DNA from 4 places in the Lysinibacillus sp. BS3 genome. Region 1 is predicted to be linked to each of the others. Evidence: riboswitches for the same ligand, from Rfam matches in the RefSeq annotation. Region 1 holds a riboswitch; each other region holds the start of a gene.
The links. Region 1 has a riboswitch for S-adenosylmethionine ahead of AAJG31_RS15020 (cyclase family protein). Riboswitches for the same ligand answer to the same signal wherever they lie in the genome.
Positions count from the first base shown of each region.

Region 1 (8,072 bases):
CGGCAACTTCATATAGCAAAGGGTTTAGGCCATCGTAAACAGGCATGAAATCCGTCTGTTCTTCGATAATTTTATATCGATTAGGGCGAACTTTATATGTTGTAAACTGCTTTTTGCAAAATTTACAATCCACACTACTTTCATAGTAGTAAATGTTAAATGCCATAAGAATCAACTCCTTTGCGTGCACTAAAATTTTATTTCTTTTGTTCTATTTATACGTCAGATTTTATCGTTCAATGTATTTAAGATATTATCTTTTATTTTAACAATTTTGTGTTCTTTGGTATACTCCTTTAGAATTATTAAATAAAAATATTCAAGGAATTTTTAGTTAAATATTATTATAAATACGCTTGTAATAGTTTTTATCGGTGGTGCAAAAGGAAGTTATATAGTTTGCTTAAAGTTTGTCAAAATACTTTCACATATTTCATGGGAGAAAAATTATAAATTGGTTCTAAATGACTATGAAGGAGGTTCTCAAAATGAAGTATAATATCGTGTTTTTTGATGTAGACGGCACATTGATTAATTACGAGGATGGCTGTGTGGAAGAAAGTACAAAACAAGCTATTCAGTTATTGCAAGAAAAAGGAATCCATCTTGTAGCGGCTACTGGAAGACCCTTATCTATGTGTTATGAGTTAAAAGCGCTGGGGATTGAAACCTTTATTACTGCAAATGGGGCCTATGTGAAACATAAGGATCTTGTCATACATAAAACTCCGATTGCCAAAGAAATTGTCCACAATGTACAGGCGTTTGCACAGGAACAGCAGCATAGCCTAACATTTTTTACAGAGCAGCTATCCATGAATAGCATACAAAGTCCAGTAGCTTTAAGAGCGATGCAAGAAACTTTATCTTTACGGGATTTTCCACATATAAATGAAAAAATTGTAGATGAAGAGGTTTTTCTCATGTGTCTATATGCGGATGAGCTGGCTGAAAAAAGATATACTAGCCAAGTTTCGAATATATTTTTACAGCGTTGGCATCCTTATATTGTGAATGTATTACAGCAGGATGTTTCGAAGTCTATAGCTATTAAAGCGGTGCTTGATCATTTCAATATTGACCCTAAGAATGCGATTGCCTTTGGGGATGGGGATAATGATATTGACATGTTGGAATATGTAGGAGTAGGAATTGCCATGGGAAATGGTAGTAAAGCTCTAAAAAGTGTTGCGAATTTTGTTACAAAGACATCTACGGATGGCGGTATCAATTTTGCTTTACGTCAGCTTCAAGTCATTTAGAGCGCTGAGGCTACACTATATATAGCAGGTAGATTTTAATAAATTTAGGTGGGATGATTTATGGCACATCACGTGCAGTCTCTAATTGAACATTACGGATACTTTGGAATTATCGTGATTCTAATTGGAGGTATTGTAGGGGTGCCACTTCCTGATGAGGTGTTTCTAACTTATGTAGGCTATAGTGTTTACCGAGAAAGTCTTGAACATATTCCTGCTTTAGTCAGTGCAATGATTGGTGCGGTTGGAGGCATTACCTTAAGCTACTATATTGGTTATCGTTTTGGCTTACCGTTATTGCAGAAATATGGGCCTAAAATTCATATTACAGAGCAAAAAATTGACTTTACGAAAAAGATGTTTACAAAAATAGGACCTACCCTATTATTAATTGGCTATTTTATCCCCGGGGTACGTCATTTGACAGCGTATATTGCGGCTATTAATAATTATCCTTATAGAAAGTTTGCGCTTTTTGCCTATACAGGGGCATTTATCTGGACGTTCACATTTATATCATTAGGAAAGATGCTTGGAGAGAAATGGCGATTTGTTGGATACTATCTGACTCATTATAGTATCTATCTTATCCTTTTATTTATTGTAGGGATGCTCATTGTTTACTTTCTATTCAAAAAAAGAAATGGACAAACATAAAAGTCGGTATACGCTATACCGACTTTTATGTTATGGCAAAATAGCAAATGAGCGCACAGGGAAGCCAGATGCTTTTTCTGGCTTAGGTACGATATTGAAGATGATAGCGCCTTTCGCAGGTAGCTTGTCCAAATTCGTCATTAGCTCAATTTGATAGGTGTCTTGGTCAAGTACAAAATATTCGCCATCTAGCTTGCCATTTTTACGAAAATCAGCAGCAGAGTCCGTATCGAAAGTTTCATGACCAATTGCGCTTACCTTGCGTTCTTTTAGTAAAAACTGTAAAGCTTCTAAACCCCAGCCAGGGATATGGTTATGTCCATCTGCATCCTTATTACTGAAAGCCTCTTTATCTGGCCAGCGCTTACTCCAATCTGTGCGTAATGCTACAAATGTTCCTGCTTCAATTTCTCCATGCTTGTCCTCAAAATCAAGAATATCTTCAACACTTAATGAAAAATCATGGTTGCTCGCAGCCTCTTGTGATTTATCAATAACAACAAGGGGAAGAACAAGCTCTTTTAGTTCTAATTCTTCTAAGTAGCGAGTATCTCGCACAAAATGAATGGGTGGGTCGATATGTGTGCCATATTGACCAGGGAACGTGAATTGTTGAGCGAAGAAACCGTCCTTATGAGAAAATAACGTTTCAAATTTAGCGTCCTCAAACATAAAAAAATGTGGTGAATTAGGGCCGAATGTATGTGTTAAGTCAACCCACTGTTTCGATTTTAATAATTGCAATGCTTGTAAAAGTTCATTAGACATCGATTTCCCTGCTTTCTGTAAAAATAGTTGTAAATAAAAAGGAGTCCCCTAATAGAAGAGGACTCCTGCTGCAACAACGGTAGTTCTTCTTCTCATCTTCAAGGCTGATCATTTTGCCAATTGGAATTAGCACCATACTGTTAGCTGGTTGCTGAGACTTCATCGGGCCAATCCCTCCGTCTCTCTTGATAAGAAAAGTAATATAAGAATTTTCAGAAATAACAATACAAACACTTTAGCATAGTTTTTTATAGTTTACAAGTTCACTAGGAATTTTCACCAATTCAAATTTAAGGTGACTCCACAACAATCATTATCAATAAGACGTATTCTAAAACTGTCTGGTGTATAGTTTGTTTCAAATTTCATCGTAATGCCTGTTGATGTGATTAATTTTTCAACCTCTGTTTTATTTGAAAGTTGAGCAGCATTCATTAAATCATGTGCGAATTGTTGGGAGCTATCTATTTTATCCGTAAGTAATTGGGCTTGCTGCATCATTGCCTTTATCCGTGATGCTGAAGCTTTTAATTTGTGTGTATCGACAGGTGGAAAAGGATTATTGGTCGGCATTGCTAGATGTTGCGAAAAGGGTCTAGTGGCAAAATGATTAGCGATAGGCGATGTTGGATAATGATAGGGATGCACAAAATACGGATAAGGATTGTAATACAAGGTCATTCCTCCTATCCTATAACTGATATCCTATCTTATGTAGCAAAACGGCTTTCGGTGTTATTAGCAGTGCAATGTTTGTCCTAATCATTTAAAAAGGAAGCTAAAGTAAGCTTCCTTTTAGCCAAGTACATTTAAGACATCATCAATTTTTTTACTATGTGATAAAATGCCATAATTCATCCATGTTAAAAAGTCTACTTCATAGACACAGTTGCTTTTAACGGCAGCTAGGTTTTTCCAAGTAGGAGTTTTTAAAATAGCACGTTCCTCATTTTCATAAATGGAATGTTGTTTATCAAAGGTAATAAATAAATGATCAGCATCTAATTGCAACAATTGAGCAAATTTCAGTTGTGCTTTACGTTGATTGTGCGGAATACTCCATACTAGTGAATGTGGCATTAAACCTAAGTCACGATATAAAATGGGGCCCGTATAGCCACATTTAGGACCCGCATATAGAGTAATGCCAATGGCTGAAATACGGAGAAATGCTACACTTTGCCCATAAACAGATTTGCTAAGAATTCCTTTTGCTTGTTGTACTTTATCTTCATATTGTAGGATTACGTCTTGCATCAAGGAGGTTTTTCCTGTTAGATCTGCAATTTTAAATAAAGTAGATTGCCAATTCTCTCCAGGGTGTGAAAGATGGCAGACGGGGGCTACTTCATCTAAGTGCTGAAAGGATTCCCAACGCTCTACACCAGAATCTAACATAATTAAAGTTGGCTTATAGTAAAAGAGTCGATCCATTTCTCTATTTTGTACATCGATATCTGGCACTTTCTGTAGACCTAAATAGTCTTGTTTCCCCCATTTTGAATGACTGAATTGAGCAATTGGCGTAATCCCAAGCGCAACAAAGAAATCTTCTAAGAATGGTGCAAATACACGTATATGGCTGCTTTGATTTCTTCGATATTGTCCTGGAGAGATGCCGACATGTTCCTTAAAGCGACGATTAAAATAATACTCATTATTAAATCCGACAGACTGGCTAATTTCAAATACTCGATCATTTGTTGTCATTAATAAATGCTTAGCTTTTTCAATACGAAGTTTAGTTAAATAGTGAAGAGGAATTTGTCCCGTAATATCTTTAAAAATGCGCGTATAATTCCATCTTGGTACGTCAGCTAGCTGTGCTAGCTGCTCAACCGTCCACTCTTTTTCAAAATGTTTTTGTAAATGGTTAACGGACTGCTCAACAGATTGGCGATCATTTTTTTTCATCTGCTTGGGTATGGTTTGATGTAAGAGTAATAACATCAGCTCTTGAAAGTGCACATGCTGTTCAAAAATCGTGTGTTCATCCTCCGCTAACCGGTTTTGATAGATGACTTCTAGCAGTCTATGACATTGTGAAAAGGGGAGAAGATGTCGTTCGCTGATACTTGTAAAATGACTATATGAATTTTGACTATTGCTGAGATTGACAATGTTGAATTGTAACTGATAAAAACAAAGGTGTTCACTTTGAATGTGGATACTAACCGTGTTATTTGGCGGAATCAATATGCACTTTTCTTCACTAAAATGAATGGTGTCATGATCTATGGCTAGCTTTCCGCTACCATTCATTACGATAAAAAGTGTATAGAAATCACTACTAATCAATAACTTTTTTGACGGTTGAATTGAATAAGAGATATTTTGTAACGTATAAACATGTGTTAAGTTACCCATTAATAATTCACCCCTTTTTTTGAATTGGCAGAACAACACAAAGAAAGCCCTCATTAAGAGCTTTCTTTGGAAAATTATTTGACGAACCATTTCTCTAAATCATCATACTTTAGCAAGTTGGCTGTGATTGCGCCAGATTGCCAATATGTGCGATCAGCAATATAAACATGCCCATTTTTTACAGCAGGGAGTGTTTTCCATAGTGTACTATCTAACCATTTAATGGCTTCTTGGTTTTCTTTAGAATCCCATGTTCCGTTTGAAGGGAAAAGGATGATATGATCCGCATCTAATTCCGTGATAGCCTCTTCTGATAAAACCTCGTGAAACTCTGTCATATCACGGGCTAATGGATGTGGTGTTAAGCCTGTCTCTGTGTAAATATAGCCAGAGTAGCGATTTTTAATACCAAATAACGCTAATGTATTATCTGCTACATTTAGTCGTACAACAGCAACTGTTTCGTCTTCGATTGATTCATCTAGTTTTGCTTTTAAATCGGAAACACGTTGCTCATATTGATCAACCATTTCTTTTGCTTTATCGGAAATATTTAAAACATCAGCTATTGTTTTCGCAATTTCACGTGGATCTTGTAGAATATCTTCTTTCAAGCGGTAAGTAGGCGCTACCTTTGAGTATTCATCATACTTTGCCTTGTCCGCGGCACCATCTACAATGATTAAATCAGGCTTGGCTTGTAATAATGTTTCCATGCTACCAGTAATGTCGAACTCAGGAACATCTAATCCTAAATAGTCCTGTTTTCCCCAAGATGGGTGATACCATTGCACAACGGGTTTTACATCCAAAGCAGTTAAATAGTCTTCCAAATAGATAGCAGCTACACGCTGTGGATTTGTAGGAATTTCTACTTTTCCAAACTCGTCTTCTACAATTCTTGTATCTTTAGATGATTGTTTTTCTGTAGCTGTATCCTCTTTTACTTCATTTGAGCCACAGGCACCTAATACGAATATAAGTGCAAAGAAAACTACAAATGAAAAATATCGACCTCTACGCATTTTATTCACTCCTATAGATTTACTAAAACAGTAAGGGTATTCCCTTAAATTAGAATGATAATCATTCTCGTTTGGTTCAAGTAAATTATAGGATACTACATATCAACAAACAATACACATTCTCTACTACTTTTTTATACAAAATGAAATTCAGAGAGTTATTGTTTTTTGTTATCGAAAAGTAACCATAAAAGTGTAACAATTGCTGCTAGCATAACCATCAGGAATCCGTATATAGGCGTATGTGCCAACGATTGGTGGCGAATAATAAAGCCTCCGATATATGAGCCTAAAAATATGCCAATATTGAAAGCAGAAATATTCAATGCTGAGGCCATTGAAATTGCTGATGGTATATATTTTTCAGATAGTAGAACAGCATATAGCTGCAATCCTGGGACATTCATAAACATGAACAATCCCATTGTCAGCACCATTATTAATCCCATAATAGGTGATTCAAGAGTAAAGCCAATGCCAAGCAATGCCAATGCAAGTCCAACAAAAATAATAAAGATGGAACGTAGCGGATTATGATTAGCAAAATGACCTCCAAGAGTATTACCGATAGCTACACAAATACCATAGACAACTAGAATAATGACGACTGTATGTGGGGAATACCCCATATATTGCTCTAAAATAGGTGAAACATATGTGTAGACAACAAAAGCACCGCCGTATCCAATTGCGGTAATGAATAGTATTAAGATCATTCGAATATTGCCTAATACTTTGCCAATATCACGAATAGAGATGGGATTGCCTTTCGATAATTGGCTAGGTACTAAAAATGCATTACTAATTAAACCGACAATTCCAATGACAACAATAAAAATGAATGACATACGCCAATCTGTTACTTGTCCAATAAATGTACCGAGTGGGACACCTGTTACAGTAGCTAATGTTAAGCCAGTAAACATAAAGGCGATAGCACTTGCTCGTTTATTTGGTTCCACTACATCTGCTGCTATAACAGAAGCGATGGACATAAACACACCATGTGCTAATGCTGAAATAATACGTCCGATTAATAGTAATGCGAAATTAGGAGCTAAAGCGACTGCTAGGTTACCCACTATAAAAATGGACATGACAAGCAATAATACGGTTTTTCGACTAAGGCGGGATGTTAAAGCTGTTAGTAAGGGAGCCCCAACAGTTACCCCTAGTGCATATATAGAAACGGTTAAGCCAGCTGTGCTAAGAGAAATACCAAAGTCATCTGTAATTAATGGTAAAAGTCCCACACTGATAAATTCAGTGGACCCTATACCAAATGCACTGATAGCAAGTGCTAGTAAGGTAAGTTTAGCATTTGGCTTTTTTGATTTTGACATTTTACTACTATCTCCTTTGATTTTTTTTATTATGTGTAGTAATATTCATACATACCAAAAAGATATGTAGAGTACTTTTAGTTACTTTTGGATATTACAGGAGGTTTACGATGCAAAAAGTTTATAATATTGGTGTTGAAGCTACACTAGAAGTTATTGGTGGTAAATGGAAACCAGTTATTCTTTGTCATTTAAACCACCATGGTAAAATTCGAACAAACGAATTTCGACGATTGATCCCAGGTATTTCACAAAAAATGCTCACAAACCAATTAAGGGAACTGGAGCAGGCTGGGTTAATCAATCGAAAGGTCTTCAATCAAGTACCACCAAAAGTTGAATATTCATTAACAGCCTATGGACAAGGAATGGAACCAATTCTGAACATGCTTTGTACGTGGGGTGAAAAACATGTTGAATTATTACAGGATAAAGGTGAAGATGTACTGTTAAAACAACGTGATGATGATATTGCCATGCAGCAAACATCATAATGAGGGGAGAAAGAGACTGTCATATACAAGACAGTCTCTTTCCTCTTTTTAATGCTTATAGAGCAAAGTCAAATTCATCTGGATTTGGTCCAACACGTTGTTCACGATTCATCTCATTGATTAATGCCATTTCTTCGTCTGTTAAAGTAAAGTCAA
Region 1 is NZ_CP154860.1:3,050,667-3,058,738, forward strand. It holds gene AAJG31_RS15005 (DUF2225 domain-containing protein) at 1-166, opposite strand, end outside; gene AAJG31_RS15010 (Cof-type HAD-IIB family hydrolase) at 489-1,262, shown strand; gene AAJG31_RS15015 (DedA family protein) at 1,323-1,919, shown strand; gene AAJG31_RS15020 (cyclase family protein) at 1,950-2,687, opposite strand; SAM riboswitch class I at 2,777-2,882, opposite strand; gene AAJG31_RS15025 (hypothetical protein) at 2,964-3,362, opposite strand; gene AAJG31_RS15030 (AraC family transcriptional regulator) at 3,483-5,054, opposite strand; gene AAJG31_RS15035 (ABC transporter substrate-binding protein) at 5,129-6,079, opposite strand; gene AAJG31_RS15040 (MFS transporter) at 6,238-7,422, opposite strand; gene AAJG31_RS15045 (helix-turn-helix domain-containing protein) at 7,533-7,916, shown strand; gene AAJG31_RS15050 (aldo/keto reductase) at 7,972-8,072, opposite strand, start outside.

Region 2 (8,072 bases), 810 kb from region 1:
ATAGGAATTTGTCCATTCACAACTTTCACAATAGCAGGAAGGGCATCAAGTGAACCAATCACACCATCTAATTGACGGCCACCATGGTTTGATACAATAATGCCATCAATACCATTGTCGATAGCATGTTTTGCATCTTCAGGATGTAAAATTCCCTTCAATAATATAGGAAGGTTGGTACGTTTTTTTAGCTCTCTAACATGTTCCCAATTAAGTGTTGGGTGGAAGACATTTTGCAAGACACCTTGTACGTAGGACTCGAATGAATCATCAGGTAAAGTGGCTGTAAAAACGGGATCATTCATATAATTTCCTCTTGCATAGCCTAGCTTCAATGGTGAAAATTGATTGCGTACATCTTCTTCACGCCAGCCTAGCATTACGGTGTCGACAGTTAAAACGATCGCTTCAAATCCAGCTTCCTCCGCACGTGCAGCCATGCTAAAAGCAATTTCTTCATTAGTAGACCAATATAATTGAAACCATTTTGTTGCAGAAGGCGCAGCTTGAGCAACTTCTTCAAGAGCAAAAGTGGACACAGTGCTTTGTATATAAGGGATATTTAAAAACTGGGCGGCACGTGCAACGGCAAGCTCACCTTCATCGTGAACCATTCCGTTCATGCCCACAGGAGCAAAAAGCAAAGGAGTTGGATATGTTTTACCAAACAAATGAACCGATGTATCAACGTTTGACACATCATTTAAAAATCGGGGAACAATGGAATACTTCTCAAAAGCTGCACGATTATTGCGCAGTGTTTGTTCACCGCCAGCACCTGAACGGATGTAGCCAAAAGGGCCAGCTTCGATTTTTTCCGCTACAGCCTTTTCTAAATCTGCAAAGCAAATGGGGAAGGGGGCTTGAGCAGTTATATTTTTTAAGAGTAGATCGCCATCAGTTATGTTTGTCATCGTTACTACCTCACTTATTTATTGAAAATAGGCTTTCTTTTATTTAAAAAGGCTTGAATACCTTCGTTATAATCGTCTGAACTAAATGAATCCAAAACTAACTGTGCCAGCTCATCGTTTTCTTCAATTTCACCATCAACAATTGCTTGGATAATTTTTTTGATGCCTGCGTTTGCAATGGATGATTTACTTAATAAATGTTCAGCGAATTGCAATGTCGCCTCATCAATTTCCTCTGGTTCGTGTAGGGCCGTAATTAAACCAATATTTTTTCCTTCTTCAGCTGTAAAAATAGTAGCTGTGTACAAAATTTCCTTTGCCTTAGCGACACCAACAATATTGATGAGACGTTTCGTGCTTTCTAAATTATATACAATACCTATGTTTGCAGCGGTAATGCCTAGCTTACTCTTAGGCGTTGCTATTCTAAAATCACAAGCATTTGCTAACTCTAAGCCACCACCAATTGCTAAGCCCTGAATCATAGCAATTGTCGGGTGTGGAAATTTATAGAGAGCATCGATCGCCTTTAGAGCCAATTCATTATAGGCTTTAGCATTGTCTGTAGCATAACGAACATCTAAAAACTCGCTAATATCTGCACCGGAAGAAAAGGCTACTTCATTGACACCGCGAACAATTAAAAGTTTGATGGAAGAATCTATACGGAGCAGCTCTAGTTGGTCTACTATGGCTTGAAACATTGCCCTTGATAAAGAATTCCGTTTATCCGGGCGGTTTAATACTAACGTTGCAATATAGCCACTTTTCTCTACATAAATTTCGTTTGTCATCTTCATTCTCCTCTTAATCTTTTTTCAACTTCGCGGCGAAGCGGTTACCAATGGATTGAATGCTCTGCACAAGGATGATTAAGATAAAGACAGTTGCATACATCACATCAACCTCATAGCGCAAATGACCATAACGATAGGCAAGGTCACCTAAACCGCCAGCACCAACCATTCCTGCCATTGCTGTTGCACCAATTAATCCTATTGTGGCAATTGTTAAGCCTAAAATAATAGATGGTCGCGCTTCACGTAATAGGACATGCCAAATGATATGGCGACGTTTAATACCCATGGCTGTGTAGGCTTCTACTACTCCGGAATCCACTTCTAAAAGCGCAGATTCCATCAGTCGTGCAATATAAGGAGCTGTGTAAACAACTAGTGGAACGATTACACCTTTAACACCAATTGTTGTACCTACAATTAACTTGGTAAAAGGTAAGATGAAGAATAATAAAATGATAAATGGAACAGAGCGAACAATATTGATAAATAGATTAAAAAACTGATAGAAAAATTTATTTTCAAAGGATTGTCCTGGTCGTGTTAAAACGATTAATAGCCCTAATGGAATGCCAATCAGAATGGAGAAAAATAATGAAATTCCGACCATTTGAAATGTTTCGATAATTGCTTTGCCAATAACATCTGACCAATCTGTAAAGAAGCTTTGGATACTACTCATTGAATGCACCTCCTAATTCTTCCACTGCCACGCCATTTTCTGAAAAATATGTTAACGCCTTTTGGACAATCTGCATTTCGCCATGTAAATGCACCACAATATTGCCGACAATACCGTTTTTTAATTCAATGATATTAGCTGTTAAAATATTTGGTTGCACATCATATACCTTAGTGACTTCTGCTAATAATGGCTTACCAGTACTTTCACCAAGGAATGTTAAACGGATTACACTTCCTGAAACATTTAATTGCTCAATAAGAGAGGGGGATAAATTACGTTGTGAAATTGTATTTAAAAACTTTCGCGTTGTAGGGTGCTTCGGTTTCGCAAAAAGTTCAATCGCTGTGCCAAATTCCACAACTTTCCCTGATTCTAGAACAGAAACCTCATCGCAAATTTTTTGAATTACATTCATTTCATGTGTGATGAGCAGAATCGTAATGCCTAATTCACGATTAATTTTTAACAACAATTCAAGAATGGCTTCCGTTGTCTCAGGATCAAGTGCACTTGTTGCTTCGTCACTAAGTAAAATCTCTGGTTCCTGTGCTAAGGCACGTGCAATAGCCACACGCTGTTTTTGACCACCTGAAAGTTGATTTGGGTAACTATCTAGTTTATCTGTTAAACCGACAATTTCAGCATACTTAGCTACTCGGTTTTTTACTTCCGCCTCTTTATAGCCTAGTAGCTTTAAGGGAACTGCAATATTATTGTAAACTGTTGCTGTTTTTAAGAGATTAAAGTGCTGGAAGATCATCCCGATTTTTTGGCGTGTTTGACGTAATTCGTGAAGAGAAAGGGTCGTAATGTCTACATTGTCTATCACTACTTTTCCTGCTGTAGGACGTTCTAGTAGATTAACGCAACGAATGAGTGTACTTTTACCAGCACCACTATAGCCGATTACACCATGAATTTGTCCCTTTTTTACGTGAAGGTTGATGCCATCCACAGCTTTTATGATGCCTTTTTTCGATTTAAATTCTTTTGAGATATTTTGTAATTGAATCATGCGATTGTTTGCTCCTTTCTCAACCTTCTAAAAAGCAAGAATCTGCTCGTCTTCCCATTGGGGAATTTCAGCAGATTCTTTGGCTTTATAGAAGCTTTCTGAACATATTACCAGCTAGGGATTACAGAACCTTTGAATTCCTCTTCGATGAATTGACGCACTTCGTCAGATTGGTAAGCCTCAACGAACTTTTTAATTGTTGGATCATTTTCATTTTCAGCACGTACAACAATATAGTTCACGTATGGAGAATCAGTAGATTCCAATAAAATAGAGTCATCTTTAGGGTTAATGCCAGCTTCTAGTGCAAAGTTTGTATTAATAGCTGCTACATCTACTTCACTAAGTTGTTTAGGAATTTGAGCTGCCTCTAATTCAATGAATTTTAAATTCTTTTTGTTTTCTTCTACATCACGGATCGAGGCTGTTAAGTCTGCACCCTCTTTTAACTTAATATAGCCAGCTTCCTGTAAAACAAAGAGGGCACGTGCTCCATTCGTTGGGTCATTTGGTAAGCCAAACGTTGCACCGTCAGGAATGTCATCAAAGGATTTATATTTTTCTGAGTAGATACCCATTGGATTTAAAATCGTCTTGCCCACTGGTACTAAATCTGTATCATGGTCTTTATTAAATGTATCTAGGAAAGGCTCGTGTTGATAGCTGTTCGCATCAAGATCACCTTCAGCTAAGGATGTATTAGGTAAAACATAGTCAGAAAATGATTTTAGTTCTACTTCTAGCCCATTTTCTTTTGCTACTTTAGCGGCTACTTCTGCAATTTGTTCGTGTGGACCAGAAGTGACGCCTACAACGATTTTCTTTTCATCAATTCCTTCAGCTTGGCTTTTACTATCTTCTTTAGAGCCACAGCCTGCTAAAGCTGCTACTAATGTTAAACTTGCTAAACCTACTAAAAATTTATTTTTCTTTTTCATGAAAATACCTCCAAGATTGTTTTTATCGGTTTTTTGAAAATAAAAAAACTCTCTTACAAATTAAGAGAGGCTCATGAAAAGATGTCCTCTCTTATCTATCAAACGAAGATCGTTTGCAGGATTTAGCACCTTCCTATAAAAAGGAGGTTGCCGAGCTTCATAGGGCCAGTCCCTCAGCTACTCTTGATAAGAGATTTATAATATTTTTTTGTAATTCCGATAGAACTAATATAATTTATAGGGTATAGTAAGTCAATAAATAATTTTTAAATTTTTTATATAATTATAATATTTCGACGCAAAAGAGGGATAACAATGTCTGTAAGAGTTAATTATGGTATAGGTTCATTTGGTAAGGTTATTAGTGCTCGTTTTCTAACGGGAACAGATATCATTGAAGGGATTGAAGCGCTTTGCAAAGAGAATAGCATAGAGTCAGCAACAATTGTAAGCTGTATTGGCAGCTTTCAAAAAAGCAGCTTTGTTTATTTAGTGCCAGATGCAACAGCTCAAATTCAAGTTCGTTTTAGTGATGTGATTGAAAAAGAGGGACCATTAGAATTTATTCAAGGTTCAGGTGTGGTGTGTAAGCGAGATGGTGGATATGAGACACATTTCCATGGTTCTATGAGCGATCAATGGGGTGTTGTATCAGGTGGGCATTTAATAAAAGGGGGCAACCCTGTTATTACTGCTGACATCGTGTTGGCAGAGGTACAAGGGATTCAACATATTCGAAAATGGGATGATGAAACAGGTCATGTTCAATTTTATCCATTAGAAAATGGTTTAGGGCAACCAAGGAAAATTGAAAAATAGTAATAATCCTGTAGCTAGGGATAGCTACAGGATACGGCGTCATTATCTTTTAAACAATTGTAATTGCTCGATTCTATGGATTGCTTCACGTAAGCGCTCCTCACTAACCAGCAATCCTACGCGTACATAGCCTTCACCATATTGACCGAAGCCATTACCTGCTGCTACAGCGATATCAGCTTTTTCGAGCAAAAGATCAGCAAACTGTTCACTTGTATAGCCTAGTGGTACAGGGAGCCATGCGAAGAAGGAGCCACTTGGAGCCGTAACATGCCAGCCAATTCTTCGAGCTTCTTCAATGAGTACATTGCGGCGACGCTCATAAGTAGCTCGTAGTTCATCCGCACATTGCTGGGAAGCCGTCAGTGCTACTGCTGCGGCTTGTTGAATGGCAGGGAATTGACTACAAAACAGATGATCCTGAATTAGATTAATAGCAGCAATAATCTCGGCATTCCCTACAGCGAAGCCTATACGCCAGCCAGCCATATTATAGGTTTTCGATAATGTATACATTTCAACTCCTACTTCTTTTGCACCCTTTGCTTGAAGGAAGCTAACTGGTTTATTACCGTCAAATCCTATTGCCCCATAAGCAAAATCATGTGATACGATAATATTGTGCTCCTTCGCAAAGCGAACGGTCTCTTCAAAAAACGCAAGTGATGCTGTACCACCTGTAGGGTTGTTCGGGTAATTTAAGTAAAGAAGCTTTGCTTTTTCTTTCACTTCATCAGGTAATGCATGATAATCAGGTAAGAAATCATTTTCAGCAAAAAGGGGCATTACTTCAAAATTGACGTCTCCTAGTACAACACCTGATAGGTAATCTGGATAGCCAGGATCTGGTAAGAGCATCGTGTCACCAGGGTTTAACACAGCTAAAGGTAGCTCAACTAGACCAATTTTTGTTCCACCAAGAATCGCTACCTCTGTATCTGGATTTAGTTCTACCTGATATTCACGTTGATAAAAGTCCGCAGCAGCTTGGCGTAATTCAGCGAGACCTCTAAATGGTGAATATTTGTGGTTTTGAGGATTTTCAGCTGCTTCCTGTAATGCTTGAATGATGTGAATAGGCGTTGGCTGATCGGGATTTCCTTGCCCAAGGTTAATGACATCACGCCCTTCTTCTAGAGCCAAGTTTACTTTTTGAACGAGTGCTGCAAAAAATTGAGTGGGTAGTTGCTGTAGTTTTTTAGAGAATTCCATGCATGATCACCTTTTTCAGAATATAATAATTATTATTGAAGAATATGAAGCAAATAGTATTACTTTTTCTGTTAATTGTCTAGAGGAGGAATAGAGATGAAAATCGGTTGTATTCAATTAAATGTTGGCTTTGGCAAAGTTGAAGAAAATTTTGAACGTGCCGAGGATAAGATTCGTGAAGCTGCAAAAAATGGGGCAGAAATCATAGTGTTACCTGAAATGTGGAATACAGGCTATGCTTTAGAGAAACTGCCTGAGCTAGCAGATATCAATGGTGAGCGGACAAAGGCCTTTTTGGCTAAACTTGCTAAGGAACTTGATGTACATATTGTAGGGGGCTCTGTTTCAACAAAGAAAGGCGATAAATTTTATAATACGATGTATACCTTTGATCGTAATGGAGAACTTGTTGGGGAATATAGCAAGGCACATCTTTTCCGTTTAATGGACGAGCATCTTTACTTGGAAGCAGGGGATGAAATGAATCGTTTTGCTTTAGATGATATTGAAGCTGCTGGTGTCATTTGCTATGATATTCGCTTCCCAGAATGGTTACGTGCACATGCATTACAAGGAGCAAAGGTATTATTTGTACCAGCGCAGTGGCCAACTCCAAGGATTGACCATTGGAAAACGTTGCTACAGGCTCGTGCGATTGAAAATCAATGCTTTGTCATTGCAGTTAATCGTATTTCGAAAAAGGTAGAAAATTTTAATGGGCAGTCTATGATTATTCAGCCTTGGGGAGAAGTATTATGGGTAGGTGCTGAGGACGAGGAAGTAGCAGTGATCGATGTAGACTTTTCCATTGTCGATGAAGTACGTGGAAGAATTCCTGTTTACGATGATCGTAGACCTGGATTGTATCACGATGTAGTTGTGAAAGGGTAATAAAGGGCACGCTTAGGAGGGGAGTTAACCTTTTAAGCGTGCCAACTTTTTTCTAGCTCTTATCCTCGATTAATGAATTGGCTAGTAGCATAAATTCAAGTGTAATGCGGTTATGCCCGTTCATAAAATTTTTACCAAGTAAACTTTCAAGCTTTTTTAAGCGGTGATAGAGTGTTTGACGAACAATAAACAATTGATTCGCTGTTTGCTGTTTAGAGCCATTTGTTTGTAAATACACCTGCAATGTTTCGAGAAGCTTACTATTATATTTTTCATCGTATTCAATAACGGGCTGTAAATAGTCATAAATCACTTCCTGTAAATCCACCTGCATTTGTAATTTATAGATTAAATGATATAAATGCAGATCATCGTAAAAGAACGAGGACGTTTGTACTTTTCGACAAATATATAAGGTTTCTAGTGCAGTTTGATAGCTTTTAGGAATTTCATCTACATCACAAACAACCTTCCCAATAGCTATCTGATAACCTTGTGCCTGCTGCTTTTTATAAAATTCAGTTTTGACCAAAGAGGAAAACATGTTGTTTAGCATATCACGAATGGCTTTACTATCTTTTGTATGCAGTAAAATAAAAATAACATAGCTTTTTCTTTCAAATAAAAATGGAATAAAGCCATGTTGCTCAAAGAGATTACGATAATAAAGCTTACTATAGACTACATCCTCCTGTGCCTTTGTCAACGTATTAGGAGAAGCCAAAATAAAGACAGTGCCACTGGATTGTGTATAGTTAGTATAATGTGTAACGATAAATTTATAGATTTCCTCCTTAGATA
Region 2 is NZ_CP154860.1:2,236,535-2,244,606, reverse strand. It holds gene AAJG31_RS11190 (alpha-hydroxy acid oxidase) at 1-914, opposite strand, end outside; gene AAJG31_RS11185 (enoyl-CoA hydratase-related protein) at 929-1,708, opposite strand; gene AAJG31_RS11180 (methionine ABC transporter permease) at 1,722-2,393, opposite strand; gene AAJG31_RS11175 (ATP-binding cassette domain-containing protein) at 2,386-3,411, opposite strand; gene AAJG31_RS11170 (MetQ/NlpA family ABC transporter substrate-binding protein) at 3,519-4,349, opposite strand; SAM riboswitch class I at 4,438-4,542, opposite strand; gene AAJG31_RS11165 (DNA-binding protein) at 4,665-5,168, shown strand; gene AAJG31_RS11160 (pyridoxal phosphate-dependent aminotransferase) at 5,211-6,380, opposite strand; gene AAJG31_RS11155 (carbon-nitrogen family hydrolase) at 6,477-7,271, shown strand; gene AAJG31_RS11150 (PucR family transcriptional regulator ligand-binding domain-containing protein) at 7,324-8,072, opposite strand, start outside.
Region 2: it holds a riboswitch for S-adenosylmethionine, as region 1 does, so the genes downstream of both, AAJG31_RS11170 (MetQ/NlpA family ABC transporter substrate-binding protein) here and AAJG31_RS15020 (cyclase family protein) in region 1, are expected to answer to the same signal.

Region 3 (8,072 bases), 2.0 Mb from region 1:
TTTCATTTCTTTCAATATAGTAATCTGTTGTGACATTGACTTTGCCATCTGTAATAAGCGAACATTTTGCTGTCGTCCCACCAACATCAAAAGCTATGATATTCGATTCATTTAAAAGTTGGCCTAATTTAGCTGCCCCAAACATCCCTGCTACAGGTCCAGATTCAACGAGGTTGATTGGTAGCTCCATTGCTTTATCAAAGCTTGTAGTCCCGCCATTCGATTGCATAATTTTTAAATGGTCTGTAATGCCAATTGTGCTTAATTTCTCTTTTAGGCTTTTTAAGTAGGCATGTGCAATTGGCTTTACATAAGAATTAAGGACTGTTGTGTTTGTTCTTTCATACTCACGGTATTCTTTAATCGTTTCACTTGAAAGTGTGATATATACTTCCGGCCAAATTTTTAAAATGGCTTCTTTTAACTGTTGTTCATGAATTGGATTTTTATAGCCGTGTATTAAGGAAATGGCAATCGCCTCAACACCTAATTCCTTAAATTTATAAACGATCTCGTCAACTTCCTCGGTATTAAGCGCTTTCATAATATTTCCTTTAAAATCAATTCGCTCATCAATTTCTTGACGTAAATAACGCTCTACAAATGGTTCTGGCTTTTTATATTTAAAGTTATATAAGTCTGGTCGATTTCCACGAGCAATTTCTATAACATCACGGAAACCCTTTGTTGTAATTAACCCAACTACGCCCCCTTTTCTTTCCGTTAATGTATTGATGATAACCGTCGATCCATGAATAAATGATTCAATGAAAGAATCTTCCGTTACATGTCGTCCTAATACATTTAGTATGCCATCCTCAAAGTGACCAGGTGTCGTATGTCCCTTATCAAAATGAAGATTTCCTTTTTCATCTGTGAAAACTAGGTCAGTAAAAGTACCGCCAATATCTGTTGCGATTTTCAAGACTTCATCCCTCCATGTTCCTATTATCGGTACAGCGTTCCGAATTAGAATTAAATAAATTATATTTAAAAGAAAAAGAAAATTCAATGTATTTTTTAAATAAAAATTCATTTGACAATTGTCCTTCGTTGTAAAAACCCGCTCTATCTTTCCAATATCAGAGAACTATTGATAAAAAATACCAAACACATTTATATAAGGAAAGTTCTCGTGATTTTTGTGCAACATAAAAAAGATCCTAGTTTTCACTAGAATCTTAAAATCGTTTTAAAAAAATTAATTTTTATGAATTTTTACTCAAGAGGTGGATGAAGGAATCATCCGAAATTTTACTTTTATACCATATTTGCATTGTAGATAGACGTTGAATTGGGTCACTTCCTACGAACCATGTTTACCCATTATCAATAAAAAAGCTGCCCATTTAAGTAGGCAGCTTTTAATATTCTGTTAAAACAATCCTACCGCATGTCCTTCGTTATCGACATTCATGCGTAGCGCAGCTGGTGCTTTTGGAAGTCCTGGCATTGTCATAATATCGCCAGTTAGACAAACTAAGAAGCCTGCACCAAGCTTTGGAATAACTTCGCGAATTGTGATGGTAAAGCCTTCTGGACGACCAAGTAAACTTGGTTGGTCTGATAAAGAATACTGGGTTTTCGCCATACAAATTGGAAGGGAGTCCCAACCAAATTTTTCGATTTGGGCAATTTGTTTTTTGGCTTGGTCTGTAAATTGTACATCTTTCCCGCCATATACCTTTTGCACAATCGTACGTACCTTTTCTTCAATTGACTCTGTTACATCATATAAAGGAGAGAAGTTGTTTTCTTCCTCTAGCACAGCTAGTACTTGCTCAGCTAAGGCTAGACCACCTTTACCGCCCTCTTCCCAGACATTCGTACGGGCAATGCGAACATGATTTTCTTGACACCAGTTCAGAACGGCTTCTAGCTCAGCCTCTGTGTCCGTGATAAAACGATTTAATGCAATAATTGGTTCAACGCCAAATGTACGAACTGTATCTACATGTTTAGCTAAATTCTCAATCCCTTGTAGAAGTGCTTCCACATTTTCGCCTACAAGCGCTGTTTTCGGTACACCACCATGCATTTTTAAGGCACGAATTGTCGCTACAATGACAACTGCGCTTGGTTTAAAGCCTCCCTTACGCGCTTTAATGTTCATGAATTTTTCAGCACCTAAATCAGAGCCGAAGCCCGCTTCTGTCACCACAATATCAGCTAGCTTACGAGCGGTTTGTGTCGCCATAATAGAATTACAGCCGTGGGCAATATTCGCAAATGGACCACCATGGATAATAGCAGGTGTTCCCTCTAATGTTTGAACTAGGTTTGGCTTAAAGGCATCTTTTAATAATAGTGTTAAGGCACCCTCTACCTGTAAATCACGCACAAAGACAGGCTCACGCTCGAAAGTATAGCCAATCACGATACTAGCGATGCGCTCACGTAAATCCTCAATGCTTGTTGCTAAACAGAATACCGCCATAATTTCAGAGGCAACCGTTATATCAAAGCCGTCCTCGCGCGGCATGCCTTGAACAGGACCACCTAATCCCACCACTACCTTACGAAGGGCACGATCATTTAAGTCCATGACACGCTTCCAAATAATGCGTCGTGGATCAATGTTAAGTGTATTTCCTTGGTGGATATGATTATCAATAAATGCGGATAAAGCATTGTTAGCTGTTGTAATCGCATGAAGGTCGCCAGTAAAATGTAAATTAATATCCTCCATTGGTATAACTTGTGCGTAACCTCCGCCAGTTGCGCCACCTTTTACGCCCATGACTGGACCTAATGATGGTTCACGTAATGCGACCATCACCTTCTTATCTAATTGATGAAGGGCATCTGCTAGTCCAACAGTCACAGTCGACTTTCCTTCACCAGCTGGGGTTGGACTAATAGCTGATACTAATACTACCTTTGCATCCTCGCCTTGAGCAGTAATTTTTAATGGGTCGATCTTTGCTTTGTAGCGTCCATACTGCTCAAGAGCATCCTCTGGAATACCCGCAGCATTGGCAATTTCCGTAATAGGTTTGATCACTGCTTGACTAGCGATTTCTAAATCTGATAATGGTTGATTTTTCGTTGTCATTTGGCATCCTACTTTCTATGTTGTTCATTTCCATTATAGTCTTAATTGTGAAAAAAAAGAAAGCCAGATATGCAAGCATTTCGTCAATCAATTGACTTATTTGTTCAATTCCTGTATGTTCTAAGAGAAAATGCAATTTTTTCACATTTTCTCAATAAGTGCACCATTTATTTAACTTTATTTTACATTCAAGCGCATTGGAGGCGAATGCTTATGCAACAGGGGATCGTAAAGTGGTTCAATAATGAAAAAGGTTATGGCTTTATTGAATGTGATGATGGCGAAGATGTATTTGTTCATTTTACGGGCATCCAGGAGGAAGGCTTCCGTACACTTGAAGAAGGTCAAAAGGTTTCATTTGATGTTGTGGAAGGCAATCGTGGACCCCAAGCATCAAATGTTGTAAAACTATAAGCGTAATGGGACTATCCATGTAGTTCCAGATTAGCAGCGGATTAGGAAATGCATCGTTTCCTTCATCCGCTTTTTGTATTGTTTTATAAGCTGAATGCCCCCTCCATGTTATAATAGAAGTAACAAGACGTAAGGAGGGATTTCGATGCAAAAACAAAATAAACCCATGACTGAAGTTATTTTGAAGCATAAAGAACGACAAAGTGTAGCAGAATTTGCAGCAACACTGGAAACGATTGCAAAAAAGCTTAAAGAAAATGGTGAATTCACTTTTGTTCAAGACACAGAGCCAACAGTTGTCAGCCCAAGTGAACAGCTCAAAATCGAATACTCCTATACAAAAAAGGGCGACAAGCATTCATTTGAAATTGAATTTGATTGGTATACAGGTACAGAAACACCGAAAAAAATGACAATTGAATAATAATTGGCAACGAAAATCCACTTTTCTGATGAAGTGGATTTTTCCATATTGTTGAATTAAAGATCATGTCACTAGCTAAAACTTTTTAGCAAGGTTGGGGTGATTTCGCTCCAGGGTCTCCTCTGTAACGCTAAATCCACAGGAAAGCAAGTAGCCAGCATCAGAAATTCTATTGATGGTTTTGTTTTTCAATACTTATGTAAAAAGGCGGAAGCAAAAGTGTTTCAGCCCATAAAAATACCGAGCTATCCACTAAAACGCTTACGAAGTGTTTCGGAATAGTTCGGTTTTTCTAGTTATCATGTTTGTTAATTTAAAGATTATTCGGCTTAATGAAGGTCCCAGTTAGTTATGGCCCAGCCTTTTCTCCTTATCGATTTATCCAATAAAAAGCACCAGGGCAAACTAAAGTTTCCTTTGTTCGTTTAGGATCCTTTAATGTCACACCAAATGGTCCCTCTTTGACATGACCAAGTGTCATTGTCATCGCGCTCTCTTCCTCATAGAAATCTAAGCGCATATTCGGTAGCTGTAGTGACAAATACTGCTCATATTGCGTAGGCACTGGTAGCTGTAACACCTCTTGCCACAGCTTAACTGTTGCCTGCATGTCCTTGACGTAGAATTGGACGGATTCCATCGTTATAGCCTGTTTGACATCAATGGCACCACTTGCCTTTAATTGAACCAAACGTTCTTCATCTTCCTCCGCCCATTCAATCAAAAATGGAAAATCAATTGGCAGATCTGGCTTACCAAAATGCAGTAGCTTCCATTCTACCACAGTGCCATCTGGTCTTGTTCTGCTACATGCATCTGGTCCATATACTTCATAGCCCAATGCTCGCAAGCGTCGACCCTCTTCCTCAATATTTTTTGTGCGCAGAGCAATTCGAGAAAATCCCTGGCGCTCTTGATCACGTTTAAACGTATAATGTAGGGAATATGGGTATTGTGCCGCTTGCTCAAATAAATCACGATCATAGATAGCAATTTGTTCAATATAGCTTAAGCCAAAGTAGCTTAACGTATTATAAGTCCCCCACATCGTGTGCTGCCCACCATTCACTGTATGGACATTTCGTTTATTGAAGAAAACCTTTATATTTTCTGGTGATTCCACTTGATGAACCAAATGATCAAAATATAAAGTCATGGCCATTCCCCTTTCTTTCCCCATTACCTTTACCTGTATGTTTGATTAGTTTAAAATTTACTCAAGAAAAGGAGTTACTAGTAGGATATGAAAAAAAGTTTCGTTTACCTACAAACTCCGTTCACTAATTTCATAAAGAGGTGATTTGAATGACAGATTTAGTAGCTGCTTTTAAATTGGCATTAGGTAATTATCCTACAGGCGTAACAGTTGTCACGACATGTCATGACACAAAACCGATTGGCTTAACCGTCAATTCCTTTGCATCTGTTTCAATCGACCCGCTCCTTATTTTGTGGTCACTCGATAAAAAATCTCAGCTCCATCCTTATTTCACGACTGCGCCAAATTTTGCGGTCAATATTTTAGCGAGTGATCAAGAGCATTTATGTACACTATTTGCCAGTAAAATCCCTGATCGCTTTGCACAAGCAAAATGGTCAACTTCCTCTTTAGGACTACCGATTTTACATGATACAGCAGCTAATTTACAATGTAAAACATTTCAGCAAATCGATGCTGGCGACCATACCATTTTTATTGGGCAGGTCGTAGACATTACAAATGCTCAAAAAGAGCCTTTGCTTTATCATCGCCGTCATATCGGTCCCATACCAAAAAGCTTTTATAGCTAGTCTTTACACAAAAAAAGGGCCACTTGTAAGCACAGGAAATCCTTCATGCTTATAGGTGGCCGTTTGACATAAGTTCTACTGAAATCATTGTTATTTTTTCTGCGGAAATCTCTGCTTTTCAAGCCTATTAATTTGCACAATCACACCATCTTGAATCGTAATATGCACTTCACCAAATTCAAGATTTTGAATCGCCTTCGCAATTGCCTCTAGTTTCTTATCATCTACTTTTACTGACTGAGCCATACGATACACCCCTTCTTTTTTATCCTTATTGTTCATAAAGAGGCCAACGCATCAAACTGATTGATAGCCCCTCCTATCTCTCAGACACCATCTGTTGGATTTGGCACCTGTTGTTCGGTTGCCGAGGCTTCATTGGGCCAAGTCCCTCCACCTCTCTTGATAAGAGTACTGCGTTTCTTGAAAATAATTCTATAATTCTGCTATAGGAATGTCAATACAAAATATTAGAAAACCTAGTTGAATACTATGCAATATGTCGTTTAGATTAAAAGACTCCCTAAACCTAAAGTATTTTATGCCTAGTCAGTGAGAAATAGATGGCAATCCATTAATTTATTACAAGCTCCATTTCCTCATCATGAATTCAAGTGGGCCTCGATGATGTTTAGTCCTCCACCATACAGAAACAACGACACATCCTAAAAAATAACAGCAGGCATACAGCATGGAAAAAGCAAGTGTTTGGTTCTCCAGCTTTTGGCAAATAATTAGTATTCCAATGCCTATAACAACATGGCCAACATAATGCGTTAAAGACATTTGTCCTGTTAATATGAAAGATTGAATAACCTTATTTTTACATGTCTCTACAAGATAGATGGAGCCAACAATGATAACAATAGCCGAAGCCGAATTAGATAGGACATACATCATATTCGGTGGAATCGGTCCTGTATCAAATAAATACAATGCACTCTCTACATCTAATAAATGAATGGTTGTCATCTTAATGAATAACGTTGAACAAGTCTCAGTCATGATGACTAACAATAAACCTATCACCAGTAAGTTTTTTCTTAATGTATGATTTGTTAAATCTAATGTGCCCACTACCATACCTATCAGAAAGAAGCAAATCCAGGGGAATAGTGGATGATAGCCATTAAACATCAAATTTCTTATAAATCCTGCTGGTGTCCAAAAATCAAGATACTCTAGTAGCACATATGTTGGATGCCAACCAGCAAGGTAACTAAATTGAATTTGAAGCCATTGTGAAAGGATAAGGATGGCACCAATTATGAAGATCATCATTTTCTTGGATTGGGCAATCAACCAAGCAGCAACAAACATATACACGCCATAATAATGTAAGATATCTCCTGTCCAGCCGATTGCATATAATATTATCCCTATCGTAAATAACAAAAGCGCCCTCTTCCACAAAGTAAGTCGATTTTGACGAAGAAGGATTGGGTCCTTACTCTCTCTAGCCTGACGAGTCATTAAGGCTGTCCCTATTCCTGCTAGCATGACAAATACGGCCGAAGCACGTCCCTCGAAAAGATGTTGGAAGGCAATTAACCATGTTGAACCATTCGTTGTAGAATCTGTTATGACGCCAAAATTGACAATGAACATGCCAAGCATGGCGAGAGCTCTTGCAAAATCAAGACCTTCAATGCGCCGATCATCATTTCTTTTTGTCATTTTTGCCCCCTTGGATAACGCTATTCACTGCCTCCTTCCAAATAGCCCTATAGTTCAATTGGTTGCCTGTTAACATGAAATTACCGATATTATCATAGACGAGGGCTAGCATCTGTGCCTTCGCTTCTATATGTGGAGTATCCTCTAGCACGCCTAGCTGTACGCCATATCGTAGGATAGCAACAAAGCTCGTTAAAAAACTGGTTTCTAGCTCTACTAATTGTCTTTTATAGTTTTCATCGCGGGCCGCTAATAGTACATATTGATTAAATATTTTATTAAAATAAGGGTCCTTGTCCTGTGCCTCAATAGATTTATAGCCTAGCTTAAGTAATTCCTCCTTAAAATTAGCAGAAGAAAGCTCTTTATAATCCACAGCAACATCATGTTGAATTTCTTTATACAATTCATCAAATATGAAAGCGATTAATTGATCTTTTGATTGAAAATAATAGTAAATGGCTGGTTTTGAAATACCGACCTCTGTAGCAATCATTGCTAAGCTTGTTTTTTCAAATCCATTTTCCGCAAACATCACATAAGCAATTTCTATAATCTTGCGAAAAGTTTGTTCTTTATTTCCCATTATTACCCTCCTTTTTTTACCGACCGTTAAGTAAATATTATAGGATGCTAACCTTTTAGACAAGAAAAAACTGTGTAGAAATATTTCTCTACACAGTTCACATTTATTGATTTTGTAAATACATC
Region 3 is NZ_CP154860.1:1,032,124-1,040,195, forward strand. It holds gene AAJG31_RS05470 (hydantoinase/oxoprolinase family protein) at 1-925, opposite strand, end outside; gene AAJG31_RS05475 (formate--tetrahydrofolate ligase) at 1,376-3,055, opposite strand; gene AAJG31_RS05480 (cold-shock protein) at 3,269-3,469, shown strand; gene AAJG31_RS05485 (amphi-Trp domain-containing protein) at 3,615-3,893, shown strand; gene AAJG31_RS05490 (VOC family protein) at 4,264-5,049, opposite strand; gene AAJG31_RS05495 (flavin reductase family protein) at 5,199-5,684, shown strand; gene AAJG31_RS05500 (YezD family protein) at 5,775-5,930, opposite strand; SAM riboswitch class I at 6,001-6,096, opposite strand; gene AAJG31_RS05505 (heparan-alpha-glucosaminide N-acetyltransferase domain-containing protein) at 6,267-7,361, opposite strand; gene AAJG31_RS05510 (TetR/AcrR family transcriptional regulator) at 7,345-7,947, opposite strand; gene AAJG31_RS05515 (phosphopantothenoylcysteine decarboxylase) at 8,051-8,072, opposite strand, start outside.
Region 3: it holds a riboswitch for S-adenosylmethionine, as region 1 does, so the genes downstream of both, AAJG31_RS05500 (YezD family protein) here and AAJG31_RS15020 (cyclase family protein) in region 1, are expected to answer to the same signal.

Region 4 (8,072 bases), 660 kb from region 1:
GAAAGTGAATATATTACATATTTATGGAGGGGTTTTTTGCATGAGCACACCTAAAGACTTACGATACTCTGAAGAACATGAATGGGTAAAAGTAGAAGATGGAAAAGTACGTATTGGTATTACTCACTTCGCACAATCTGAATTAGGAGATATCGTATTCGTTGAGCTTCCACAAGTTGGCGACGAAATCAAAACAGATGATCCATTCGGTAGCGTAGAATCAGTAAAAACTGTTTCTGAATTATATGCACCAATCTCAGGTACTGTAGTTGAAGTAAATGCAGATTTAGAAGATAGCCCAGAATTCGTTAATGAATCACCATATGAAAAAGCATGGATGATCGTTGTTGAGCCTGCTGACGCATCAGAAGTTGAGAAACTAATGACAGCAGAGCAATACGAAGAAATGATCGCTGAATAAGACAAGCCATAATCGAAAAACGTCGGAAACTACCGGCGTTTTTTGTTATATAATGACTTATAAGTGGGGATCTCTAAATGGAGGTGGCGTAATGTTCGAGGGAAAATGCTTGATAGTAGAAGGGCGCTCAGATAAGCTACAAATTGAGCCTATTTTGAATGAGAATGTTACAATACTATGTACGAATGGTACAATTGGTGTGCATCAATTAGAAGAACTACTGGATCCCTATGAGGGCTGTGAGCTATTTACTTTTTTTGATGCAGATACTTCTGGTGATAAGCTACGTGCATTAATGGACAGACATTATCCAGAGGCTGAGCATCTGCGCACAATGCCAACATACAAGGAAGTAGAAACGACACCAAGAAAAGTGCTAGCAATGATCTTACTGCGTGCACATTTTTCAATCCATAATGAATATATTTTGTAAGGTTGCGTGAGTAAATGGAAGAATGGTCAATAGAGCAGTGGGAAGCGGCTAAACAGTCGGGAGAGAAAACTGCATTTTATTTATATACACCGATGTGTGGAACGTGTGCAGTGGCATCTAAAATGATGTCCATTATTGAGCAATTACTGCCACAGCTACAAATTGGTAAAGCAAATATCAACTTTTTGGAACACATAGCTTATGAGCATCAAATTGAAAGTGTTCCATGTCTACTCATCAGTGATGGCGGAAAAGTGACAGAAAAGATTTATGCTTTTCAATCCGTACCATTTTTATATGAATTGTTAAAAAAATCAATTGACTGAACTTTACTAGCGTGGTAAAGTATCAAATATATTACTAAAACATTAAATATATCGAACTCTTATGAAGAGTGGCGGAGGGAAGTGCCCTATGAAGCCCGGCAACCATCACAATGTGAAAAGGTGCCAAATCACCCAAAGATTTTTCTTTGAAAGATGAGAGAACGGTTTAACGTATCATACGTGACCCCTTCTACTTGTCTGTGAGTGAAGGGGTTTTCTATATGAGAAAAGGAGTATTCGCTATGATCCAGCTTCAAAATATTACAAAGAAATACAAAACAGCAAATGGCGAATTAACGGCAGTCAAAGACGTCAACCTTACTATTAATAAAGGTGAAATTTTTGGCATTATCGGCTATAGTGGTGCTGGTAAAAGTACCATGATTCGTTTATTAAACGGTTTAGAGAAACCGACAGCAGGAACAGTAACGGTGAACAATCAAGAATTTTCATCGATAAAAGGGCAAAAGCTTAGAGCAGCTAGACAAAAGGTAAGTATGATTTTCCAGCATTTTAATTTACTTTGGTCAAGAACAGTTGCCGAAAATATTGCATTCCCTTTAGAAATCGCAGGCTTCCCAAAGGCTCAACGTGAAGCGCGTGTGAAGGAATTAATTGCCCTTGTAGGCTTAGAAGGGCGCGATAAGGCATATCCATCCCAGCTTTCTGGGGGACAAAAGCAGCGTGTAGGAATTGCACGTGCATTAGCGAATAATCCAGAGGTTTTACTATGTGATGAGGCGACATCCGCACTCGACCCTGAAACAACGGATGCCATTCTTGATTTACTCGTAGATATAAATGAACGCTTAGGCTTAACAATCGTCCTGATTACCCACGAAATGCATGTCATCCGCAAAATTTGTCATCGTGTAGCGGTGATGGAGGCAGGCGAAATTGTGGAACGTGGTGAGGTATTACAAGTCTTCCAAGCCCCACAGGCGGCTATTACTAAGAAGTTTGTATCTCAAATTACAGACACTAAGGAAACACAGGATACGGTAGCACAAATTAAAACAAACTATCCAACTGGACAACTTGTCAAATTGATTTTTGTTGGTGAAAAAACAGAACAGCCTGTCATCTCACATCTTGTGAAACAATTTGATGTAGAAGTAAGTATTGTTCACGGAAATATTTCGCAAACAAAAAATGGTGCATATGGTACATTGATTGTGCAAATTGATGGCTCTCAGACAAACGTCACTGAAGCCCTTCGTTATTTAAATACAGTGGAAGTACAGACGGAGGTGATTGAAAATGCTAACTAATCTCTTTCCGAATGTAGACTGGGAAAATATGTGGCAAGCTACCTATGAAACTTTATACATGACAGCTATATCAACGGTTGTGACATTTATTCTTGGGTTAGTCATTGGTATTGTTCTATTTCTAACTAGCCCCAATCAGTTATGGGCAAATAAAATCGTTAACTTTTTAACAGGATCACTCGTTAATATTTTCCGTTCCATTCCATTTATCGTATTAATTATTTTATTAATTCCATTTACGAAGTTTTTACTAGGTACAATTCGCGGTGCCAATGCGGCGTTACCTGCTTTAATTATCGGTGCAGCACCGTTTTATGCTCGTATGGTATTAATTGCGTTACGTGAAATTGATAAAGGTGTGATTGAAGCAGCCCGTTCAATGGGAGCAAAAACTTCTACGATTATTTGGAAAGTATTGGTTCCGGAATCATTACCAGCTTTGATTTCTGGTATCACTGTAACGGCTGTTGCTCTTGTAGGATATACAGCGATGGCAGGAATTATTGGTGCAGGTGGTCTTGGTAACTTAGCTTTCTTAGACGGCTTCCAGCGAAATCGCCAAGATGTGACATTAATGGCAACTATTTTGATCTTAGTAGTCGTATTTATTATTCAATGGATTGGTGATTTAATTACCGAGAAAATTGATAAACGCTAGCACGAAAATGAGGTTATTCCGGTTTTTACCGCTAACATATTTTAAACAAATAAAAGGGAGTGTCATAAATGAAAAAGTTATTAGCAGGATTATTTTTATCAATACTTGTACTAGCATTAGCAGCTTGCGGTACAGATAAAAAAGAAGATGAAAAATCAGCATCTGGCGATCAAACAGATAGCAAAGAAAACGTAATATTAAAAGTAGGTGCTTCTAATACACCACACGCAGTTATTTTAGAAAAAGCAAAACCGATCTTAGCTAAAGAAGGCATAGACCTTAAAATTGAAACGTATACAGATTATGTTCTACCAAACCAAGATTTAGACTCAAAAACACTTGATGCAAACTATTTCCAGCACATTCCTTACTTAGAGCTACAAATTAAAGACAATGGCTATGATTTCGTTAATGCAGGTGGCGTTCATATTGAACCAATCGGTATTTACTCTAAAAAATATAAAACGTTAGAAGACCTGCCTGAAGGCGCAACAATTTTACTTTCTAACTCAGTATCTGACCATGGTCGTATGCTGTCATTGTTAGAGGCTAAAGGCTTAATCAAATTAAAAGAAGGCATTGATAAAACAGCAGCAGAATTAAAGGATATTGAAGAAAATCCTAAAAACTTTAAATTCGATGCAAATACTGCCCCAGAAATGCTTGTACAAATGTACGAAAACGATGAAGGCGATGCAGTACTTATCAATTCTAACTTTGCCATCGATAACGGTTTAAACCCAATTGAAGATGCTATTTCTCTTGAAGATAAAGAATCTCCATATGTTAACATCATCGCTGTACGTGCAGGTGATGAATCAAAACCTGAAATTAAAAAATTATTAGAAGTATTAACATCTAAAGAAATCCAAGACTTCATTTTAGAAGAGTGGAAAGGTGCAGTAGTACCGGTAAAATAAGAATTAAAAATTTTATAAAAGGGTACATAAGTTTAACGACTTATGTACTCTTTTTTATTTGTAGTTAAATTGATGAGAAACTATGTATTTTTTATGACGTCTATTTATTGTTTAGTCACATTTATTACTATAGTAATGTTGTTAATCTACGAAATAAATGATAGAAAGTAATAATAAGAAAAAACTAGATGGAGTGATTCTAATGAATGATATAAAATTCACCCATGACATCATGCAAGAACATGAAGTAGAGCGCTACTTTAAAATATGGCGAGAAAGTGTTATTAGATCACGCCTTACTATAACAGCAGTCTTTTTAAAAACAGCTAATGCTACACAACTGAATGAAAATGTGAATGATCAAGTTACCTCGTTTTTACAATCAAAAATACGCAAGACAGACTTGCTTTTTCAATTATCCGACGGGGATCATTGGGGCATCTTCTTTTTACAAAGTAGTGATGTAGAAGCTAGGGCGTTTTTAAAACGAATATTTGCCATCTTAAAAGCAGAACGGAAGTTCCAACAGATTGCATTAAAGGCCTCTATAACAGAAATAAGAAATAATAACGTTATTTTTGAAGAGCTGTTAAATAAAAATAAACAGATGTTATCAGGGGATGAGCAATTAACATGGAGTATAGCAGAGGTAAAGGATTACTGTGAGCAACCAACTGAATTAGTGAAAGTTAGTATTATTGAGCAAAACGCCATTTTTAGACAAGTATTAGAGTCAACGCTTAAGCAAATAAATATCCCTTATTTTTCTTTAGATGTAAAGGTTTATGAGGATGGCTATAGCTTTTTGCAATCGGATGATTATAAATCAGGGCATATGCATCTAATTCTTATGAATGATATTTTACCGCTGAAAAATGGCTTAGAAATATTGCATATCTTACGACATATGCCAAATGAAAAGAAATTTATTATTTATATGATGTCAGAACGCAATTCTGAAGGGGCAGCGCTTAATGCTTATGAGGGCGGTGTTGATGAATATATTGTCAAACCATTTAATTTACGTTTGCTAGAAGCCAAAATTAAAAGAACGTTTGCGAGGTTTTGGCAATGATCAAGCTGACTGTTTCGACAATTTTAGCAATAATTTCCTTTTTATTAGTTGTGCTCTTTATCTTTTTTATGTATTTACTTGTTCAGCGACAGCGTGAAAGCTATTTTGAAAAAGTTCGTGACCGTTATTTACAAAATTATTCTCAATTTTGGTATGATTACTTATTCAATAACGCATTATTTAGTATCGTATTGGTACCTAGAGGAAGCGCCCAAGTAGAAGCTATTGAAAAAATTTTTTCATCCTATTTAAAGAATATAAGGAATGAACAGGTGGAACTAAAAATTAAACAATTCTCCAATCAATATTTAAAAGCATTCTACGAAAAAGATTTATCCAGTAAACGATGGAGTATTCGAATGAATGCCCTCTATCGAATTGCAGACTTACAAATAGATGAATTGCTAACGAAGTGCCAAGAATTCGAAAAAAATAACATTACAGATGAAGAACATTTCCAGTTATTGAAAATATACTCGCTTTTCCAACCAGATTTATTTATGGAGAAAATAAAAAATTCCAATGTAAATTACGCTGAAAGTGAATATAGAAGACTATTTATATTATTAGATGATAATGTATTTATTCGATTTTTCCATGATTTTAATAGTTTGTCGGCCAAAATGCAATTTGCTGTTATTGATACTGCTGCTGTAAAAAGAAATATGGAGTATTTGGATGAATTAAAAAAATTATTACACCATGATACACCGGAAATTAACATCAGAGCATTAAAAGGGCTATATGAAATAGGAATTATTGATGAGATGGATTCCTTTGTCCCTTTTGTGACTTCTGAAATGTGGGAAGCCAGATTAATGGTTGCCAAAATTTTTAAGCATGTACCGCTTACTTACACTTATAGTTATTTAGAGCAGCTTCTTCAAGATGAGAATTGGTGGGTACGTTCCCAAGCGGCAAAAACGATTGTAGAAGATCGACATGGTATTGCCAAATTACAGCAATTCATTGAATCCTCAAATGATCAATATGCAATTGAAATGGCCCAAGAAATTGCAGCGAGAAAAGAGGGGAAGTAAATGAAAATAATTGATTATTGCATGATGTTTTTTGGGGGCATTATTTTATTTTATATGCTGTTCGTTATTGTTTCATATTGTACAATGTTCATCATTGCTTTGCTGGATTTAAGAAAACGCTATCGTCTCGATCTATCAGAGTATGATGATGCACATATCGATGCCTTTTATTCAAAACCGGTATCGTTACTTGTTCCTGCTTACAATGAAGAAGTAGGAGTTGTAGATACAGTATATTCATTATTGAATTTACGTTATCCTCAAACTGAAATTATCATTATTAACGATGGATCTACAGATCAAACCTTTCAAACGGTCATCGAACATTTTCAAATGAAGCCAATCAATAAAATTGTTCGAACTAACATCCCTACAAAAGACATTAAACAAATATATGAATCTGAAATCTATAAAAATTGTATTTTAGTAGATAAAGAAAATGGTGGTAAGGCTGATGCGCTAAATGTGGGTATTAATGTATCTCAATATCCGTATTTTTGCTCCATTGATGGTGACTCCATTTTAGATGAAAAATCCTTGCTGCGGGTGATGAAGCCTATCATTTTATCTGATGGTGAGGTCATTGCAGCAGGTGGTAATATACGTATTGCAAATGGCGCGAAGATGCAGTTTGGCTCTATTTATGAAACTCAATTACCTAGTAATTACCTAGTAATCATGCAAGTAATCGAATATTTGCGGGCATTTTTAATGGGGAGAATAGCGTTAAGTAAATTCAATTTAGTCCTTATTATTTCAGGAGCATTTAGTGTCTTCTCTAAAAAATGGGCTGTTGAAGCAGGTGGATATTCAACCAATATTATTGGGGAAGATATGGAACTGGTGGTGAATATCCATCGACTTATAAAAGAAAAAAAAGAAAATAAGCGTATTGAATTTGTACCTGACCCAGTTTGCTGGACGGAAGCACCTCAAACATTAGGAGTACTACGCAATCAACGAAGAAGGTGGCATCAAGGGTTATTTGAAAGTCTATGGAAGCATAAAAAAATGACCTTGAATCCTAGATATGGAATGATTGGATTTCTTTCGTTCCCGTATTTTTGGCTAGTGGAATGTCTAGGGCCTCTTGTCGAGTTAGGAGGATATATTTATATTGTCATAGCCTTTTTCTTAGGGAAAATTTATTATGAGGTTGCACTCATGCTGCTACTACTATTCGTTATTTATGGTGTTATTTTTTCAATAGCGGCAGTATTGTTTGAATCATGGAGTATGAATACGTATCCGAAAAAAAGAGAGTTGTTACGCATGATTCTTTTAGCGTTTACAGAAATTTTTTGGTATCGCCCACTAACATTATTCTGGCGCTGTGAGGGATTACTTCGTTTTGTCTTAAGAAAAAGTGACTGGGGTAATATGAAACGTGTCGGCATTGCTGAAAAGGAGAAAAGTGTATGAAACGAATCTATATAGGGGTTATGGTCGTACTAGTCCTCATGATAATCCCTATTACATGGTGGTACTTAGAAGATGAAAAACAGCTTAATGTGGCCATTATAGATAAAACTGTTCCGAATGAGTCTTACCGAGAGCACTTAGGGGTGAATTGGTTTTTAAACCATTATAAATATAGATTAAATAATGAACCTTATGACGTAGAACGCGATTATTATGGTACGGTCCCAAATGATGAAACTAAAAGTGTTGTAGAAAAGAATTTGCCAAATGATTATAGTGACTATGATGTCATTTATTTGGCAGATACGTACGGAGTTTATAAAGATGATTTACAACAAACAAAACGTTTAGGTGAACGTTCTGAAAAAATTGTTGGGGGACTTGAACAAAAAGAATGGCAGGCAATCGTCGAACGCTTAGCCAGCAAAAAAAAGAGCATGTTAATAGCTGAGTATAACACGTTTGCTTCACCAACATCAGGGGAAGTTCGTAAAGAATTACAGGAT
Region 4 is NZ_CP154860.1:3,710,102-3,718,173, forward strand. It holds gene gcvH (glycine cleavage system protein GcvH) at 41-421, shown strand; gene AAJG31_RS18315 (hypothetical protein) at 513-854, shown strand; gene AAJG31_RS18320 (thioredoxin family protein) at 869-1,180, shown strand; SAM riboswitch class I at 1,237-1,340, shown strand; gene AAJG31_RS18325 (methionine ABC transporter ATP-binding protein) at 1,423-2,451, shown strand; gene AAJG31_RS18330 (methionine ABC transporter permease) at 2,441-3,109, shown strand; gene AAJG31_RS18335 (MetQ/NlpA family ABC transporter substrate-binding protein) at 3,178-4,029, shown strand; gene AAJG31_RS18340 (response regulator) at 4,232-5,104, shown strand; gene AAJG31_RS18345 (HEAT repeat domain-containing protein) at 5,101-6,144, shown strand; gene AAJG31_RS18350 (glycosyltransferase) at 6,145-7,566, shown strand; gene AAJG31_RS18355 (hypothetical protein) at 7,563-8,072, shown strand, end outside.
Region 4: it holds a riboswitch for S-adenosylmethionine, as region 1 does, so the genes downstream of both, AAJG31_RS18325 (methionine ABC transporter ATP-binding protein) here and AAJG31_RS15020 (cyclase family protein) in region 1, are expected to answer to the same signal.